Regions from separate parts of the Vibrio sp. KUL80 genome, predicted to be linked through region 2. Evidence: predicted binding sites of a transcription regulator. Region 2 holds the regulator's gene; each other region holds the start of a gene.
What was found. The regulator PurR, encoded in region 2, represses purine synthesis genes. The targets are predictions, from matches to a motif close to TNANGNAAACGTTTNCNTNA.
Positions count from the first base shown of each region.

Region 1: AC6I8U_RS04085 (NCS2 family permease) is a predicted target of PurR. The motif match lies at 1,779-1,798, and genes of this name have one in related genera.
Region 3: folD (bifunctional methylenetetrahydrofolate dehydrogenase/methenyltetrahydrofolate cyclohydrolase FolD) is a predicted target of PurR. The motif match lies at 1,808-1,827, and genes of this name have one in related genera.

Region 1 is NZ_AP045841.1:893,107-896,389, forward strand. Features, by position in the region: gene AC6I8U_RS04080 (aminoacyl-histidine dipeptidase) at 1-927, opposite strand, end outside; gene AC6I8U_RS04085 (NCS2 family permease) at 1,820-3,112, shown strand; gene gpt (xanthine phosphoribosyltransferase) at 3,144-3,283, shown strand, end outside.
Region 2 is NZ_AP045841.1:2,370,423-2,373,705, forward strand. Features, by position in the region: gene torD (molecular chaperone TorD) at 1-582, shown strand, start outside; gene purR (HTH-type transcriptional repressor PurR) at 920-1,924, shown strand; cyclic di-GMP riboswitch class I at 2,104-2,192, shown strand; gene AC6I8U_RS10910 (TfoX/Sxy family DNA transformation protein) at 2,310-2,900, shown strand; gene AC6I8U_RS10915 (TVP38/TMEM64 family protein) at 3,019-3,283, shown strand, end outside.
Region 3 is NZ_AP045841.1:2,694,868-2,698,150, forward strand. Features, by position in the region: gene AC6I8U_RS12430 (hypothetical protein) at 1-750, opposite strand, end outside; gene AC6I8U_RS12435 (DUF1007 family protein) at 740-1,363, opposite strand; tRNA gene AC6I8U_RS12440 (tRNA-Arg) at 1,617-1,693, opposite strand; gene folD (bifunctional methylenetetrahydrofolate dehydrogenase/methenyltetrahydrofolate cyclohydrolase FolD) at 1,899-2,762, shown strand; gene AC6I8U_RS12450 (HPr family phosphocarrier protein) at 2,984-3,235, shown strand.

The DNA.
Region 1 (3,283 bases), 1.5 Mb from region 2:
CGCAGCTTCGTTGAATGACACGATGTCAGTCTCAATAGCACCAAGCTCAGATTTTAATAGCTCAGTGTAGAAGCTGTATAGTTCATCTAGCTTAGCTAGGTTCTCTTCTGGTAGCGCCAGAGTAACGAAACCTTCGCGTGGGATTGCGTTGCGAAGGCTGCCGCCGCGGAACTCGATAAGACGAGCGTCAAGCTCTTTCGCATGACCCGCTAGGAAGCGACCTAGTAGTTTGTTTGCGTTACCGCGACCGGTGTGGATATCACAGCCAGAGTGACCGCCTTTTAGGCCTTTTAGTGTTAGTTGGCGAGCAACATAACCTTGCGGTGCAGATTCACGTGCGATGTCAAAGGTAAGCGCTGCGTCGATACCACCAGCACAGCCCATGTAGACTTCGCCTTCTTGCTCTGAGTCAGTGTTTAAAAGGATATCGCCTTCAAGCCAACCCGCCTCAAGACCAAACGCACCCGTCATGCCTGCTTCTTCGTCGATGGTTAGTAGCACTTCCAGTGGGCCGTGTTTGATATCGTTAGACGCAAGAACAGCTAGGCATGTAGCCATACCGATACCGTTATCAGCACCCAAAGTCGTGCCCTTTGCCGTTACCCACTCGCCATCAATGTATGGCTGGATAGCATCAACAGTGAAGTCGTGATCGGTATCTTCGTTTTTCTGAGGAACCATATCGATGTGGGCTTGTAGAACCACACCTTTCTTGTTTTCCATACCAGCTGTTGCTGGCTTTTTGATGAATACGTTACCCGTTGTGTCACGCTTAACATCAAGACCTTGCTCTTTTGCCCAGCCAATAATGTACTGTGCTAGTGCTTCTTCATGTTTTGATGGATGAGGGATTGAGCAGATTTTGTCGAAAAATTGCCATACTGGGGCTGGTGACAACTTACTGATTTCAGAGTGGAATTCAGACACAGAACTCTCCTTTATTCGGGCTTTGCTAGGTTGTTCTTCGTCAGATGTTTAAATTCACGGTGTGAACATCTGGATTTCTAGCTTATTAAAGACAAAGCAAAGGATACCACTAGTTGTAAACATCTAGTAGTGAAACCGAAGAGATAATGTAATGGGTCATGTCAATTTTCGTGACTAGCATAGTGTGCGCCAATGCATACTAATGATATTAATATCCGTAATAAAATTACAGAAATTGCAGTTTTTGGTAGGTTAAAAGAAATATTTGTGACTTTGATCGTCTTTATTGTTGTAATTTTAATCCGATATGGTATTCTTTTCACCAGTTGAAAGAATCAACACAATGCTCACGGACAGAGCCCGATTTATCGCCTCCAAGGAACCGAGACTCAAAGCAACGTTTTTCCACTATTTGTTTTGTTAGAAGGTGATGTTATGAAAGGTTTAGCAAGCGCGATGTTTTGGACGAATCAAAACGTATATACAAAAGACTTCGCGTACAACGTCTACTACGGTAGATAAGCGATACGTTTTCCCCCTATTTTGAAGAATTTATAGTTGGTTACATACCCCAATTGATGACCAAATTATTCTACCGCCACTCATATGAGTGGCGTTTTTTTTGCCTTTTTTCCGTGAAATGCCGTCTTTATCTCAAAAAGTGTGGCTACTTTTTGCGCAGTTGTCTTGGTTAGTCGCTATGATGGAAAGGGGCGCTTTCTCGGTAACTATTTCAAATTGTTAGTGATCGTTACCATATAAGTTTCATATCAAGAGGATAATTCGCTGTTTAGAGTGAAAATTCTAGCTGGAATTTGCGTTTTGATAACCTTATAATTCGCGCCAATCGTTTACGCAACCGTTTACTTTTTACACTTTTAGGGATTCGATTATGCTCGAAAGGCTGTTCAAGCTCAGTGAAAACGGCACAACAGTGCGCACTGAGATTATCGCAGGTATCACTACGTTCCTGACGATGGCTTACATTATTTTTGTTAACCCAGCAATTCTTGCTGACGCAGGCATGGATCGCGGCGCAGTATTTGTTGCAACCTGTTTGGCAGCTGCTATCGGCTGTTTCATTATGGGTTTTGTAGCAAACTACCCAATCGCACAAGCACCAGGCATGGGCCTGAATGCTTTCTTTACCTACGCAGTAGTACTGGGTATGGGTTACACATGGCAAGTGGCACTGGCAGCAGTATTCTGCTCTGGTATCTTGTTCATTCTTTTGAGCGTGTTTAAGATCCGTGAGTGGATCATTAACTCGATTCCAATGTCGCTTCGAACGGGTATCTCAGCAGGTATCGGTTTGTTCCTAGCGCTTATCGCGCTGAAAAACGCCGGTATTGTGGTTGATAACCCAGCGACACTTGTGTCTCTAGGTCACATCACTTCTCTTCCTGCAACACTAGCGGCTGTTGGCTTCTTCATTACTATTGCTCTTGTTCACCGTGGCGTGAAAGGTGCGGTAATGATTGCGATTCTAGCAGTAACGGGTCTTGGTCTGATTTTTGGTGACGTTCAGTGGGGCGGCATCATGTCTACACCACCAAGCATCGCGCCAACGTTCATGCAGCTTGATTTCTCGGCAGTGTTCGAGATCGGTATGATTTCTGTTGTGTTTGCTTTCCTGTTTGTTGACTTGTTCGACACGGCGGGCACGCTAGTTGGTGTAGCGCAAAAAGCTGACCTTATCGGTAAAGATGGCAAAATTCCACGTCTAAATAAAGCACTACTGGCTGACTCAACAGCAACATCAGTAGGTGCGCTACTAGGTACATCAAACACTACTTCTTATGTAGAAAGTACTGCTGGTGTTGCAGCAGGTGGTCGTACTGGTCTGACTGCAGTCGTTGTTGGCATTTTGTTTGTACTTGCATTATTCTTCTCGCCTTTGGCGGGTATGATCCCAGCTTACGCAACTGCGGGTGCGCTATTCTATGTAGCAATTCTAATGATGTCAGGTCTAGTCGGTATTGACTGGAGAGACATTACTGAAGCGGCGCCGGTTGTTGTGACTTGTTTGCTGATGCCTTTCACATTCTCAATTGCAGAAGGTATCTCACTTGGCTTCATCGCTTATGCTGCTATTAAAGCACTGAGTGGTAAAGGTCGCGACGTATCCATGAGTGTTTGGGTAATGTCTGCAATCTTTGTCATCAAGTACATTGTGGCTGCTTAAGTCTCGAATACGGTTTAATTAGGTTATTATTATGGCTAACAAATTCATCATCACTTGGGACAATATGCACGCATATTGCCGTCAACTCGCTGAGCGTCAAATGCCAGCGGAACAGTGGAAAGGCATTATCGGTGTAAGTCGTGGCGGTCTAGTGCCAGCAGCGATTCTAGC
Region 2 (3,283 bases):
GAGCTCACTGATGATGAACTCAACAAATACCACAGCCCTGAAATTCGCTCTTTCTTATCTGGCTTAGGAGAAAACCCTTCCCTAAAAGAACCCATTCAGGTCTTTACAGAGTCCTTGAACCGCCTTCAAGTCAGAGAAGACGCACAATTAGAGCTTTCTGCCGATTTTTGCGATCTATTTTTAAAGTCGGACAAGCACGGCGCATTGCCTTATGCCTCTATGTATATTGGTAAGTCTGGTCTTTTAAATGATCAACCTGCACAGGATATGGCTGACCTGTTAGCTAAGCACAGTGTGGCAGTGAATAAGGACTTAAATGAGCCAGCGGATCACCTCGCGATCGAGCTAGATTTTCTAGGCAACTTAATCATTCGCTCCAATGAGCTTGAAGCGGAGGCACATATGAACGATGCGCTGCACGAGCAAGCAGAGTTCATCAAGAACTACTTGATGACATGGCTACCTCAGTTTGTTGCGAAATGCCAAACTCACGACGAGTTTGGGTTTTATGCCGCTGCCGCTAAACTACTCGAAGCATTCTGCCAACTTGACTACACCTACCTAGAGGGTGAGCAAGGCTAGCCAACCTTAAAGCGCAAATCATTTGCATCACATCTGTGAGAATTAATTTGCGCTTTAGTTATAAATTTATTGGATAAGTCATTGCCAGCGCCCAAACCTAAGTCTACAATCCGCCGTTTAAATGCAAATGCCATTGGCATTCAACGCGGACTTGTGTCCAAAAATACCTGTTGAAATCTACGCTCTGAGCTTTTTTCGCCGCGGCTTGCATGCAACTTTCGGTTTTCGCAGCCAAATACTATGTTTACAACAACATAGCGTTATAAATTTGCAAAGACCACTATACTTGAAGCGGTACCAACGTTAATTATCAAGCCGCGACTAATAGGATATCACTATGGCAACTATTAAAGATGTCGCCCGCCTTGCAGGCGTTTCAACGACCACAGTATCCCACGTTATTAATAAGACTCGCTTTGTTGCTGAAGCAACTCAAGAAAAAGTGATGGCGGCGGTCGACGAACTCAACTACGCACCAAGCGCCGTTGCACGTAGCTTAAAATGTAACTCAACGAAAACCATTGGTATGTTAGTGACTCAGTCCACTAACCTGTTCTTTTCTGAGGTTATCGATGGTGTTGAGAGCTACTGCTACCGCCAAGGCTACACGCTGATCCTATGTAACACTGGTGGCGTGTATGAAAAGCAACGCGATTACATTCGCATGCTGGCAGAGAAACGCGTGGATGGCATCCTCGTGATGTGCTCTGATCTTACCGAAGAGCTGCTAGAGATGCTTGAGCGTCACGCCGACATTCCTAAAGTTATCATGGACTGGGGCCCAGAAAGCTCACAAGCGGACAAGATCATCGATAACTCTGAAGAAGGCGGTTATCTGGCAACGAAGTTCCTGATCGAAAAAGGTCACACGGATATTGCCTGCCTGAGTGGCCATCTAGAAAAAGCCGTGTGCCAAGAGCGTATCATCGGTTACAAACGTGCCCTTGCTGAGGCAGGTATCGAGATGAAAGATGATCGTATTCTTGAAGGCAACTTCGAATGCGATACAGCCGTTATCGCAGCTAACCGCATCGCAGCAATGGAAGACCGACCTACCGCTATCTTCTGTTTCAACGACACAATGGCGTTTGGCTTAATGAGTCGCCTGCAACAACTGGGTGTGCGCGTACCTGAGGACATCTCTGTCATTGGATACGATAATATTGAGCTAGCTGAGTACTTCTCGCCACCACTAACGACGGTTCACCAACCAAAACGTCGTGTAGGTAAAAACGCGTTTGAGATTCTATTAGAACGAATCAAAGATAAAGGTCATGAAAAGCGCATTTTCGAAATGCACCCAGAGATTGTTGAACGCGACTCTGTCAAAAACCTTACATAATGCTGACAAAAGTGCCTTTCTAGGCACTTTTTTTTGAACTTCATTCAAATTTTCACCTTTCAATTGTTAGTTTTTTACGCACCCACAGGCACAAATAATCCGTCATTATTTGAACCAAGATCACACTTCTAAAAATGAGTAATGATAGGATTATGTTGTTTTCATTTATTCTATGCATGTCACGCACAGGGCAAACCATCTGAAAGGGTGGGACGCAAAGCCTCCGGCCTAAACCAATTTTTAATTGATAGGTAGCGGGGTTGCCGATGGCAAGGGGAGAAGGCTCAGTTATGGCATATGCCTAACAGAGCTCTGACACCTGATTGCTATACTCTCGGACCTGATTCTGGTGACACAATCAATAACACCGAGAAAAGAATAAAGCATGGATAATCCTATACTAAAAAATTCAATGCAATTATTCGCTCAGCTTGGAAGAGTAAAGTCTCGCTCCATGTTTGGGGGATTTGGCATCTTCGTAGATGATACGATGTTTGCCTTAGCAGTGAATAACAAATTACATATCAGAACTAACCGTCAGACCGTATCCACCTTCAAAAAACTGGGTTACAAGCCTTATGTTTATAAAAAGCGTGGATTTCCCGTTGTTACTAAGTACTTCGCGTTACCTGAAGACTGTTGGCAAGATCAAGAAGGTATTCTCGATCACGCTAAACAGGCACTCGAGTTCGCGAAAACTGAGAAAGAGCAACAATCCGAAGCGAAACCTAATCGCCTGAAAGACCTTCCTAATCTTCGCCTTGCCACTGAGCGTATGCTCAAAAAAGCAGGCATTGAATCAGTGGTTGAACTTCAGGATCATGGTTCGGTTGAGGCTTTCAAGGCCATTCAGAGAACCCATTCAAGTACCGTAGGTTTAGAGCTTTTATGGGCTCTTGAAGGTGCGATAAATGGTACTCATTGGTCTGTGATTCCTCAGACTAAAAGAGATGAACTGGCTCGCTTAATTAATTAAGCTACGGTAATCTCAAGAAAAAATCAGCCTTATGGCTGATTTTTTTGTATTAGCTGAAAGGAAAAACATACTCATCCTTTCTACTACACTAATACTGAGTCATCAAAAGGATATCGTCATGAGCAAGAAGCTGATACTAGGATTGGTTTTGGTTGCTGTCGTCATTTACTTAGGCATCAACTTTGGTCAACACCTCACACTAGAAAACGCAAAAGCACAACAAGTCGCACTGAGTGAATACATCAATGAGAACTTCGTGGCTGCTGCCCTCACCTATTTCTTCGCTTACATAGCGATTACTGCATTCTCTGTTCCAGGCGCTGCCGTGGTTACCTTACTTGGCGCCGCATTGTTCGGCTTCTGGACAAGTCTACTGCTCGTTT
Region 3 (3,283 bases), 320 kb from region 2:
AGAAAAACGCTCAGAGGAGTAATCCAGCACTTTGCGACTGGTAAAGACCACGACGACTAAAGCGAGAAAGCTTCCTAAAAAACTGCAAACAACAAGTGCTGCGGCCAAGCTCCAATCAAACCAAAGCAACGTAAATAGCGCGATGAGCGACGTGCTGGTGCACGGTCTAAGTCCATACAAGAAAAGCCCTACTCGTGACGACTGTTCGCTAGGCGTACTGGTGGCCTCCTTCGCATTAGAGCGAAGCCACTGCTTTATCAATGCCACGATGAGCAATACGAGTAAGTACCCACCAAATAACATCATGGCAACGCCAACCCATTGATTGATTGAAGATACGTAGCCGAGTGACTGCCGATAGCCTAACGATAATACTTGGTTCGCGGCAATTACGACGCCAGCAGTGACCACACCTTGCATCACATTAAGTAGCAAGCAAGTCCCGACAATCTTTGACTTGCTGATCGACTCTGCTGATACAAGAAAAACTACTGCGCTTTTTCCATGCCCTGGACCAAGGGAATGAACAAAACCGTACACAAAAGTAAACAAACACGTCAGTACTAGAGCCGTTCTGTCGCCTGTATCAATAAGATCGAAATAGTCAGATAGGCCTGAAAGCAACGTTCTTTGAGTAGTGACTAGGTACTGCCTGATAACATTCAGCTCGTTCACAACACTGACCACCACAATCAGTGCCAGTGTGACAGCAACAAAAAATCCCCAACGCTGCTTAAAGCTACGATCCACAGGACAGACTCACTCTTTGGCTAAAGTGGCTACCGAGATCATCATCACCAACATCATCTACCCCAAGCGACATGGCATAATCAATAATGTCTTGCGAAGGTGTTGGTGTGATTAACTCATATTGACAGTGTGGATTGAGGGTTTCTCCTAAAGAAATAGTCGATCTATTTTGCCAAGAAATATCGATGTAATAAGTGTTATCAAACACTTGGATATCCAACTCTTCTTTGGTCAAATCTACGTTTCTTGATAACGGCAGGGTAAAGTTCAGCACCATTCGCCGCCCTTGCCTGCTCAGCGAATACACTTCGGGAAGTCGAAACTTAAGAGGTGCGTTGTCCGCATACAAATAGGTAAAGTAGTGAGTATTCAACAGATTCCGCATCAATCTTAACGCTTCTTTGTGAGCACTCTCCTCATTATCAAAAACCGAGAAATCCCCATCAAGCGCATACGCACTTGAGAATGGGTCAAAGGTCCACGTCATCGTCAAACTCTCCACTTCAGTGCCGTCACCGTTTACCTTCAGTTCATTGCCGATCCATGAATGTGGGTGTGAGTGAGAGGAGACAGAGAAAAGCACAAGGAGCAGTAAAGAAAAATTGCGCCGCATAGAATGAATCTCTTGAAATTAGAGCAGTGCTGTCATGTAAGCACTAAGATAATCACAACAATTATTATGTTATATCATTTCAACTATAACGGTGAAACATTGATATTGTCAGAAGATGCTAATCAGTTCTTAAAACAATAGGATTCAGACCAACGTACGAAGACTAAACGACAAATACGCGATAGTAGCTCTGTTTTGAACTAGTAATGAGGTCGACTTGAGAAAGTCTAAAAGAGAATAAAGAGGGAGAGAATGGCACGCCCTGTAGGATTCGAACCTACGACCACATCCTTAGAAGGGACGTGCTCTATCCAGCTGAGCTAAGGGCGCGCTACAGGGAAAGGATTATACGAGTTAGGAGAGGTAAATCAATGGCTTTATTGCCTAGAGCGGTTTAAACGCCCAAAAAAAAATCAACATATCAGAAAAAGACGAAAAACCCACCGATGCAAACGTTTGCGTTGTAGCTTTTGAAATAGTTTTCTGGGACAATGCACACAAAAATAACAGTCAATTAACTTTCTCAAGGAAAATTATGTCTGCTCAAAACATTGATGGGAAACTCATTTCTCAAACTGTACGCTCAGAAGTTGCCGCTCGTGTTAAAGCGAGAACGGATGCAGGGCTTCGAGCGCCGGGGTTAGCGGTTGTATTAGTGGGTGAAGACCCAGCCTCGCAAGTTTATGTGGGTAGCAAACGCCGTGCGTGTGAAGAAGTTGGTTTTGTGTCTAAGTCGTATGACTTGCCTGCTAGCGCAACAGAAGAACAGCTTCTGAGCCTTGTTGACGAACTGAATAATGACCCTGAAGTCGATGGTATCTTGGTACAGCTACCATTGCCTGCAGGTATCGACACGACGCATGTACTAGAGCGCATCATTCCAGAAAAAGATGTCGATGGCTTCCACCCTTATAATGTGGGTCGACTAGCGCAGCGCATTCCTAAGCTACGATCGTGCACACCGAAAGGCATTATCACTCTCCTTGATCGTTACAACATTCAACTTCGTGGTAAACACGCTGTGATTGTGGGTGCATCGAACATTGTTGGTCGCCCTATGACGCTAGAGCTATTACTGGCTGGCTGCACAACGACCACATGCCACCGATTCACTAAAGACCTCGAAAGCCATGTACGCCAAGCTGACGTGGTCGTTGTCGCAGTGGGTAAACCAAACTTTGTTCCTGGTCACTGGATCAAGAAAGGCGCTGTTGTGGTTGATGTAGGTATCAACCGTTTGGAAAATGGTACCTTGGTTGGCGACGTTGAGTACGATGTAGCAAAAGAAAACGCGAGCTTCATTACTCCAGTTCCTGGTGGTGTTGGCCCAATGACGGTAGCGAGTCTGATTGAGAATACTATGATTGCTTGTGAGCAATTCCATACCGCTAAAAAGTAATCTTATTGAGTAAGGGAGTTCGCTCCCTTACTATTCGCCCGCCCCTTGTCGCACACTCTTTCCTCTTTACAATCATACAGATAACGTTAACCCCCTCTCATTTTGTACTGATACTTTCTTACCTATTAGCAACTTTACTTCTTCGTCACAGATTTCAAACCGCTTGTTCGGTACAAACAACCTCAGAAGCGAATCAATCGAATAACGAGGAGATGTACCCCATGTATAAGAAAAACGCATTGATCACAGCAGAGAGCGGCTTACACACAAGGCCGGCAGCGCAGTTCGTTAAAGAAGCAAAAAAATACTCAGAAGATATCGAGATCGTCTCTAAGGGTAAGACGGCTACGGCTAAAAATTTGTTCAAGTTGCAGACATTGCAGCTTGTTAAAGGCACAGAAGTGACGGTACAGTCATCCAACAGGCAAGCCGTTGATGAACTGGCAAGCTTCTTAGAGAAAGTGACCGGCTAGCAGATAGTAAAACTAAGCGCCCATGCACGCGGCCTGAGTGCATGGGCG